Regions from separate parts of the Arthrobacter sp. NPDC057259 genome, predicted to be linked through region 3. Evidence: riboswitches for the same ligand, from Rfam matches in the RefSeq annotation. Region 3 holds a riboswitch; each other region holds the start of a gene.
What was found. Region 3 has a riboswitch for cyclic di-AMP ahead of ACFUCU_RS13715 (M23 family metallopeptidase). Riboswitches for the same ligand answer to the same signal wherever they lie in the genome.
Positions count from the first base shown of each region.

Region 1: another riboswitch for cyclic di-AMP. It lies ahead of ACFUCU_RS11870 (hypothetical protein); the one in region 3 lies ahead of ACFUCU_RS13715 (M23 family metallopeptidase).
Region 2: another riboswitch for cyclic di-AMP. It lies ahead of ACFUCU_RS01855 (NlpC/P60 family protein); the one in region 3 lies ahead of ACFUCU_RS13715 (M23 family metallopeptidase).
Region 4: another riboswitch for cyclic di-AMP. It lies ahead of ACFUCU_RS03640 (family 16 glycosylhydrolase); the one in region 3 lies ahead of ACFUCU_RS13715 (M23 family metallopeptidase).

Region 1 is NZ_JBHUYA010000006.1:216,972-219,162, reverse strand. It holds gene ACFUCU_RS11875 (ArnT family glycosyltransferase) at 1-1,048, shown strand, start outside; cyclic di-AMP (ydaO/yuaA leader) riboswitch at 1,259-1,446, shown strand; gene ACFUCU_RS11870 (hypothetical protein) at 1,445-2,191, shown strand.
Region 2 is NZ_JBHUYA010000001.1:385,017-387,207, reverse strand. It holds gene ACFUCU_RS01860 (dihydrofolate reductase family protein) at 1-487, shown strand, start outside; gene ACFUCU_RS01855 (NlpC/P60 family protein) at 542-1,303, opposite strand; cyclic di-AMP (ydaO/yuaA leader) riboswitch at 1,306-1,500, opposite strand; gene ACFUCU_RS01850 (hypothetical protein) at 1,613-1,885, shown strand; gene ACFUCU_RS01845 (DNA alkylation repair protein) at 1,914-2,191, opposite strand, start outside.
Region 3 is NZ_JBHUYA010000008.1:90,900-93,090, reverse strand. It holds gene ACFUCU_RS13715 (M23 family metallopeptidase) at 1-819, opposite strand; cyclic di-AMP (ydaO/yuaA leader) riboswitch at 822-1,064, opposite strand; gene ACFUCU_RS13710 (metal-dependent transcriptional regulator) at 1,184-1,879, opposite strand; gene serC (phosphoserine transaminase) at 2,134-2,191, shown strand, end outside.
Region 4 is NZ_JBHUYA010000001.1:765,071-767,261, forward strand. It holds gene ACFUCU_RS03635 (ABC1 kinase family protein) at 1-621, shown strand, start outside; cyclic di-AMP (ydaO/yuaA leader) riboswitch at 792-942, shown strand; gene ACFUCU_RS03640 (family 16 glycosylhydrolase) at 949-2,013, shown strand; gene ACFUCU_RS03645 (class II glutamine amidotransferase) at 2,066-2,191, shown strand, end outside.

The sequences.
Region 1 (2,191 bases), on a different contig from region 3:
GGCCGGGCTGCTGTGGCTGGGCCGGCGGGCGCCGCGGACCGACGCCGTCCGCGCCTCCGTGGTGGTCTGGGGCGGCTGGGTGTTGGTCACCGGGCTGACGTTCAGCCTGATGGCCGGCATCATCCACCCGTATTACATGGTGGCGCTGGCCCCTGGGGTCGCCGGGTTGGCCGGTCTGGGGTCGGTGCTGCTGTGGCAGCGGCGGGATCAACCCGTTGCCGCCGGGACGCTCGCCGCCGCGGTGGCCCCGGCCGGTTTCATGGCTTTCGAGCTGCTGGGCCGCACGCCCGCGTTCGTTCCGTGGCTGCGCTGGCTGGTGCTGGCCGTGGCGCTGGCAGCGGCCGTCGGCGTGATGGTTCCGGCCGTCCGGGCCCGGGTCGCCGGCGCGTCCGCCGCCGGGACCACTGGCCCGCTGTCCCCTGGCGGCCCGACGGCGGCGCTGTTGGGACGTACGACGGCGGGACTCGCCGTCGTCGCGGCCCTCGCCGGTCCCCTGGCGTACTCGCTGTCCACCGCCGCCACCGCGCATTCCGGCTCGATCGTCAGCGCGGGGCCTGCGGCGGGCGGCCGGGCGGGCCTGCCGGCCATGTTCGGCGGCACGGGCGGAGCCATGGGCACCGCGCAGGGCAATCCCTTCGGCCCGACCAACGGCACCGTCCGCGGCCAGGGCGGGGGCATGGGCGGGGGTATGGGCGGGCTCCTCGGCGCGACCACCCCGTCGTCCGCCCTGGTGGATGCCCTCGAAACGGACGCCGGCCGCTACACCTGGGCGGCCGCCGTCGTCGGGTCCAACAACGCCGCCGGTTACCAGCTCGCCACGCGGCTGCCCGTGATGGCCGTGGGCGGGTTCAACGGCACCGACCCCGCACCCACGCTCGAGCAGTTCCAGCAGTACGTCGCCGACGGCCGGATCCACTACTTCATCGCCGGCCGCACCATACAGGGCGAAAGCGGATCCGACGACGCCGCCAGGATCGCCGACTGGGTGGCGGCCACCTACCCCGCCCAGAGCGTCGGCGGCACCACGGTGTACCTGCTGGCGAAGTAGCCGGGCCGGACGGTCCGCCGTTTCGACGGTTCCCTGCCGCGTAGACGTCTCCAAGCGTTGGGCGTGCGGGGAACCGTCGAAACGGCCCAAAATATGGGACCCGCCCACCGCAAATCGGCAACCAGCCACACCGCGGTGTTACCTAAATGTGACATGAGGGAGAAAGTCCGGTACCGTTTTTATGGTGCGGCCATCGATCTGGCCGCATATCCGGGTCTGACGCCAAACTCTGCCGCTTCCCGGATTCCATGGATTGAGGCAGAGACGGGGAACCCAGAGTTCCCGGGCACCTGCATCCATGCACCCCTTGGGGTTAAGCCGACTCGTTGATCATCCGAGTGGCCGGATTTCTCATCCGAACCCGACAGCTAACTCCGTAGGCGTTGAGAGGCGAACATGACTGAACACAAGGCACCCGTGCGCCTAAAAGGCGTTAAACGCACCTCCTCGGCCGATGTCGCGCGCCACCGAGCCGACCCGGCCCAGGGCTCGGCCACCCGAGGCCGCGCCAGCTTTGGCTCCAAGGGCAAGCTCACCGCCGTCGCGCTGACCGCGGCCGCCGTGCTGCTGGGCGCCGGCGCCGCAGGCCAGGCCACCGGCACCACCGCCCCGGCCGCGACCGCCACCCAGGCCCCGGCCCTGCAGCTCTCCGACCTGGAACGGCTCGGCAGCTACACCCCGGCCACGGCACCGGCCAGCGTCGAAGCCCAGGCCTCCAAGGTCACCCCCGAGACGCCGGCTCCGGCCACGCCCGCTCCGTCCACCCCAGCCCCCGCACCGGCTGCTCCGGCTCCCGCGGCGGCATCCGCCCCGGCCCCGCAGCCGGTGGCCGTCGACGATCCCGCCGGCGCACAGGCTTACGCCGCCTCGCAGCTGCCGGCCCACGGCTGGGCCCCGAGCGAGATGCAATGCCTGATGAAGCTCTGGACCCGCGAATCGGACTGGAAGACCACGGCCACCAACCCGTCCAGCGGTGCTTACGGCGTGGTCCAGTCCCTCCCGGCCGAGAAGATGGCCAGCGCCGGCGCGGACTACATGACCAACTACCGCACCCAGATCAACTGGGGCCTGCAGTACGTGCAGGAACGGTACGGCTCCCCCTGCGGCGCCCTAAACTTCCATTACGCGAACAACTGGTACTAA
Region 2 (2,191 bases), on a different contig from region 3:
CGACGGCCGGGTCACCTACGAGCTGATGGCCGGGTTCTGGCCCACGGCGGACCAGGACCCGGACTGCCCGCCCGCCGTCGCGGACTTCGCCGCCATCTGGCGGGAGATGCCCAAGTACGTCTACTCCCGCACCCTGCCGGAGGCCGGCTGGAACACCACGGTGGTGCGCGACGTCGACGCCGGGCAGGTGCGGGCGCTCAAGGCCGCCCCCGGCGGCGACCTGGCCCTGGGCGGGGCGGAGCTGGCCGATTCCTTCCGCCGGCTCGGGCTGATCGACGAGTACTGGATCTACGTCCACCCCGTGCTGGTGGGCCGGGGAACGCCGCTATTCAAGGCCGCCGCCGCGCCAACCGACCTGACGCTGCTGGAGACCCGGACGTTCCGCAACGGCGTGGTCCTCCTGCGGTACGCGGCGAATCCCGACGCGGCGGACCAGAGCGCAGACGACAAAACCTCAGACAACGAAACCGGCGCCCGGCAGCCGTGAGGGGCTGCCGGGCGCCGGCCCGGTACTACTGAACGTTACTGCTGAACGCGCGGGTTAGGCCCCGGCGCGGACGAAGGTCACGCCGCCGGTGGCGGTCAGCCAGGACAGCGGGTGGACGATCGTCTGGTTGGAGCCGTTCATGCCGCCGCTGATCGCCTGGCCGTTGCCGGCGTAGATGGCGACGTGGCCGGACTGGACGATCATGTCGCCCGGCTGCGGGTCGGAGACGACCTTGCCGTAGTTGAGGAACTGCTGCGGGCCGAGGTCGCCCACCGGGATGCCTGCGGCGCCGAGCGCCTTCTCCACCATGGCGGTGCAATCCTGCGTGATGCCGATCTGGCTGTACGCGGCGGAAAGCATGGCGGCGTTGACGCCACCGGCGGGGGCGGCGGCCGGAGCCGGCGCCGGTGCGGCGGCCTGGACGGTCACCTTCGCCACCGGGGCGGCCGGGACCTGGGCCACGGGGGCCTTGACGACGGCGGGCGCGGCGGCAGGTGCCGGAGCCGGGGCCTCTACGACGGGCGCCGGGGTGGTGGCCACGGCCGGGCGGTCAAAGCTGATCTGCACGGCGGAGTCGGCGGTCACCGGGGCGGTAACCTTGCCGGCGACGTCGGCGTGCGAGACGGGTGCGGACTCCCGTTCGGCGGGGACGTTGCCGGCGGCGTTGGCCGCCATGCCGCTGGTCAGGACCAGGCCGGAGGCTGCGAGGACGACGGCGGCCTGCCGGCCCACGGTGCCGGTCGCCGCGGCGAAGGCGGCACCCCGACCGGTAGTTGCGGTGGTGCCGGGGCGCGCGTCAGTAGAGCGTGAAGTCATGATGTACCTCTCCCAAAGCCTGCGAGGTGAGCTGTCGGATTCGGATGGGAGACACCCGGCCGCGGGTCCGTCTGGGCGGACACTGCGCGGCTTCACCCCAAGACCCGCCCGTGGGCAGGTCGCGATTGGTTTCCCCGTCTCTGCCAGCTGGTTGCGAGGATGCCCTGGACCGCGGCAGAGTTAGGCAATCGGTCCGGGGGTGCCCGTCTCGGAAACCAACGGGCACCCTTCCACGGTAACGGCCATCCTCCCGAATGTCACATTAAGGTAACGGCAGAGGCGTCCCGGCGGGGCTACGATGATCCCACCATGTCCCGAGCGGAGGATCCGATGAATCCCCATTGTGTCGCGATCTGCCAGCTGAGTGATCAGCCGCAGGAAGACTTCGACGTGAACACCGAGCTGCTGGTTCTCGAGGGGAAGGAGATCCACGTCGCCACCTGGGATGCCGAGCCGCGCGACGGCGGCTTCGACCTGCACGTGCTGAACGACCGGGTGGACGCGCTGGGCTTCATGGTGGTGACGGACTGGGAGTTCCTGGACGGCAAGGCCTACGCCGTCGTTGAGCGCCGCCCCGCCTGAGTCCCGCCGCTTCGCGCACCGGATATCACTAGGCTTCGCCGCCCGCTTCCCGTTCGACGCGCTCGACGGCGTCCCTCACGATCTCCGCCGCCCCGCCGTCCGCCGTACCGTCCGCAGTGCCGTTGGCCAGGGCCAGGGCCGCCCGGCGCCGGAACCGTGCCCAGTCCCCGGCGCCCTTTCGGAGTTCCCGCAGCGGTGCCAGCAGGGCCGCGCGGCGCAGCCAGGGGTCGGGGTCGCGCAGCCACCGGTCAAGGACGGCTTCGGCGCGGGTCCTGGCCTGCCCGTCGAGCCCAGCGATGAGCGGCC
Region 3 (2,191 bases):
CTAGAGCCAGCCCAGCGGATCAACGACGTCCCCATTGACCATCACCTCGAAGTGGAGGTGGCAGCCGGTGGAGGCACCGGTTGTTCCGCTCATCGCTATCACATCGCCACGGGAGACCTTCTGGCCGACGTGGACGCTGGATGACGACAAGTGGTTATACGTGGTCTCCAGGCCATTGCCATGGTCGACCACAATCCGGTTGCCGCCCCCGTAGGGGTGCCAGCCGGAGAAGGTTACGGTGCCGCTTGCTGCGGCATGGACGGCCGTCCCGCACTGGGCGGCGTAGTCCTGGCCGCGGTGGAATTCGCCCACCGCGCCGGTAATGGGGCTGATCCGGTAACCGAAGGGCGAAGCCGTGATCATGGTGTCCAGCGGGGCGCCGAGCGTCCCCGCGGATGCGGCGCGGGTGATGGAGCCGACGGATTGCGCGCTGAGCAGCTGCTTGAGCTTGCCGTCCGGGTCGCCCTTGGTGGTGACGGCGGTGCGGTTGAAGTCGATCTGGGCCGCGGCGGCCTTGACCTCGGGCTGGGCCGCCGCGGAGACAGATCCCGAGGTGGGGGCGTCGACGGCCAGAGCGGGGCCGGTAACGGGGACGGCCACGGTGAGCGCGATGCCAGCGGCGGCCAGGGTCATGCCGGCCTTCTGGCCCATGCCGGTGACGGCGGCGAAGTCTGCGACCTGGCGGAGCGGGCTGCGCCGGCTGCGGCGCTCGTCCCGGTGCGCGTCGCGGGGGCGCGGGGCGGTGACGTCGACGGCGGGGCGCGGCTCCGGAGCCGGGCCGGCGGCGCGGCGGCGCCCGCGGACGGTCTGCGTGCTCAAGTGGTTCCTCTCTGAAAAGCCTGCGAAGTTAGCTGTCGGATTCGGGTCAGAGAGTGCATAGACCCGGTCCGCCGATGCAAGCATCCAGGCAGAGAGGCACCCGGAAATGGTGTCCTCAGAGAGTTCGCTTGCCGCTAGCGGACTTCACCCCAAGGCCGGAATTACCGGCCGGTAGTGGTTCCCCCGCCTCTGCCAGAAGGTGATTCGCACCCTGATCCGCTGGCAGAGCTCGGCTTCGGATCAGGTAACGCTTTAGTCTCGGTACTAGTCGATAACTATAGGGGATTAAGACCCGTAGTAATAATTTCGTTATCTCCTAGACGGGCTAGTAAACAGCACACTTACGGTATGCTTCCGCGTCGCCCTACCCGCGGGTAACGAAAACGTGGGCGGCGACCTCGGGCGGCAGCTCGAGCGCGCCCTCAATGTCGGGGACGCGGACGGAGATGTACTCCCCCACCCGCTCCAGCGAGACGGTGGCCCCGGGCCGGATACCGCCCTCGTCCAGCTGCACCAGCAGCTCGGGTTCCACCTGGATGGGTTCGGCAAGCCGGCTCACGGTGATTCTGGAGTCCGCGGCATATCCCGCCATGGCGTCCAGGAGGTTGACGACGCCGTCGGCCTGTTCCGCCGTCGGCAGACCGCCCAGTTCGGCGAGGCCCGGGATGGGGTTGCCGTACGGGGAGACGGTGGGGTGGTCCAGCATCTCGAAGATGCGGCGCTCGACCCGTTCGCTCATCACGTGCTCCCAGCGGCAGGCTTCCTCGTGGACGTAGGCCCAGTCCAGGCCGATCACGTCGGCCAGCAGCCGTTCGGCGAGGCGGTGCTTGCGCATCACCTCGGTGGCGCGCCGCCGACCCACCTCGGTCAGCTCCAGGTGGCGGTCGCCGGAGACCACGACCAGCCCGTCGCGTTCCATCCTGCCGACGGTCTGGGAGACGGTGGGTCCGGAGTGGCGGAGTCGTTCGGCAATGCGGGCCCGGAGCGCGACGATGTTCTCTTCCTCAAGCTCCAAAATGGTCCGAAGATACATCTCCGTAGTGTCGATCAGATCCGTCATCCAGCTCAGCTCCTTGAGCGCCGTCCTTGCGTCATTCCACCGTACAACGTGCGGGGTGCGGCCACCCGGGATCCGCCATACGCTCCGGACAGCCTAGCCTATTGTGAATTACTCCGGATAATTTTTGGAGCCGGCTTCCTGACCGGACTGTGACAGCCCATTTTCCGGTGCCGGGGCCGCCGTCGGGCAGAATGGAAGCGGTCCTTACCGGCCGACCAGCCACCTCTCGCACCCAGCCGACCATTGGAGCCATTGTGAGCGACACCAGCATCACCATCCCCGCGAACCTTCTTCCCAAGGACGGCCGGTTTG
Region 4 (2,191 bases), on a different contig from region 3:
GAGATCGGGGTGCTGCTGCCCACGGCGGATACCGCCGAACTGGAGCGTGCCATGTCCCGGCTGTTCACCCGCTTCGGCGGCATGGGCTTCGCCGAACTGCGCGAGGTGGACCCGCGGGAGTTCCTGGCCTTCGCCAACGAGTTCGGCGAACTGGTCCGCTCGCTGCCGTTCCAGGTCCCGGAGAATTTCCTGCTCATCATCCGGGCGATGTCGCTCACCTCCGGGGTGTGCAGTTCCCTCGACCCGCGCTTCAACCTCTGGGACTCGGTGGAGCCGTACGCGGCGCGGCTGCTGCGCGAGGAGCGCGGAAACCTCCTGCAGGACGCCGGCCGCCAGGTCTTCGACGCCGCGGCGGTGGCCTTCCGCTTGCCGCAGCGCCTCGACCGGCTGGCGGCGCGCGCCGAGGAGGGTTCCCTGACCGTGGGCAACCCCCGGCTGGAGCGCCAGGTGGCCCGGCTGGACCGCACCGTGCGCCGCGCGGTGTCCGCCGTCCTCTTCGCCGCCCTGCTGATCGCCGGCGCCATCCTCCGGCACGACGACCCGGTGCTCGGAACGGCGCTCCTGGCCGTCTCCGTGCTCCCGCTGCTGCATTCCGCCTTGCCGGGACGCCGCGGACCCTGACCGCCGCTTTGTTCCCTAAACCCGCCCCCGGACGCCGTCGCACCTCAAGCCGCCACGCGGAGGCCGGTGACTGCCGTTACTTAATTGTGATTAACCGGCTCGATGCCGTACGGTCGACGGGTGGACCGTCAACGTTGGTCCCAATTCCGTGCGTCGCTGAGCTCTGCCGCGCCCGGGATCCGCTAGATATAAGGCAGAGGCGGGGGACCCGAGTGTCCCGGGTATGGCGTTGGCCTGCCCTCGGGGTGAAGCCGTGGTGTCCCACGGCCGGATGACCTCATCCGAACCCGACAGCTAACTCCGCAGGCGTTGAGAGGTATACCTTCCATGTCTGCACCCCAGGATCAGACGTGCGCCCCCGCGCGCCGTCGTGACCAGACCGCTCCTTCCCCCCTTCGACGCACCGCCCTTCGGCTGAAGTCCCCCCGCGTCCTGTCCCTCGCCGCCGCGGCGGCCGTCGCCGTCGTCGGCCTCGGTTCACTCGGCCAGGCCACCCTGAACAGCCTGACCCAGGCGCAGGCGTCGGAGGTCTCCCAGGCCGCCCCCGCTTCCGCCCCGGCCTCGCCGTCGGCGACCGCGGCCGCACCGGCCAGCACCGCGGCCGCAGCCCCGTCCGCCCCGGCGACGACGGCGGCCCCCGCACCGGCGCAGGCCGCTCCCCCGGCGGCGGCCCCCGCCCCCGCAGCCGTGCAGGCCGCCCCGGCACCCGCCCTGGCCGTAGCCTCCACCGGCGGCCCCGCTCCCCTGGGTGTCCCCGGCAACTGGTCCCTGGCCTTCAACGACGACTTCAACGGCGCCGGCCTGGATACCAACAAGTGGGCCGCCTGCTGGTTCGCGCCCGGCTGCGGAACCATGAACAAGGTCAGCACCAGCCCTGCCAACGTCTCGGTCAGCAACGGCAACCTGGTCCTGAACCTGGCGTCGGCCACTTCCGGTGCATTGGTCTCCTCCAACCCCCGCGGCGGCGCCGGCACCGGCTACCAGTTCACCACCGGCTACGTCGAGGCCCGGATCAAGTTCCCCGGCAACGCCAACGGCCTCTACAACTGGCCGGCATTCTGGTCCACCGGACAGTCCTGGCCCGCCACCGGCGAGAACGACATCGCCGAGGTCCTCAAGGCCAAGATGACGGTCAACTACCACTCCACCAGCGGCGCCCAGAACCAGGGCGGCGTGGGAGGCAACTGGGCCAACGAGTACCACACCTTCGGCCTGCACCGGATGGCCGGCTCCTCGGACGTCTACTTCGACGGCGTCAAGGTCAAGTCCTACCCGACCAACGACGGCAACGCCCCGCAATACCTGGTCCTGAACGTCGGTGCCTCCTCGACCAACCCGGCCTACGGCCCGGCGTCGCAGGTCCTGGTCGATTACGTCCGCGCCTGGCAGTAGCCCGGACGTACACTGGCTCCCATAACGCCGCGTAAACCACGGAGGAGCCACCATGTGCCGACTGTTCGGGCTCCACGCCGGCGCCCGAACGGTCCGCGCCACATTTTGGCTGCTGGACGCGCCGGACAGCCTGTCCGTCCAGAGCCGGCGCGAGCCGGACGGGGCGGGCATCGGCACC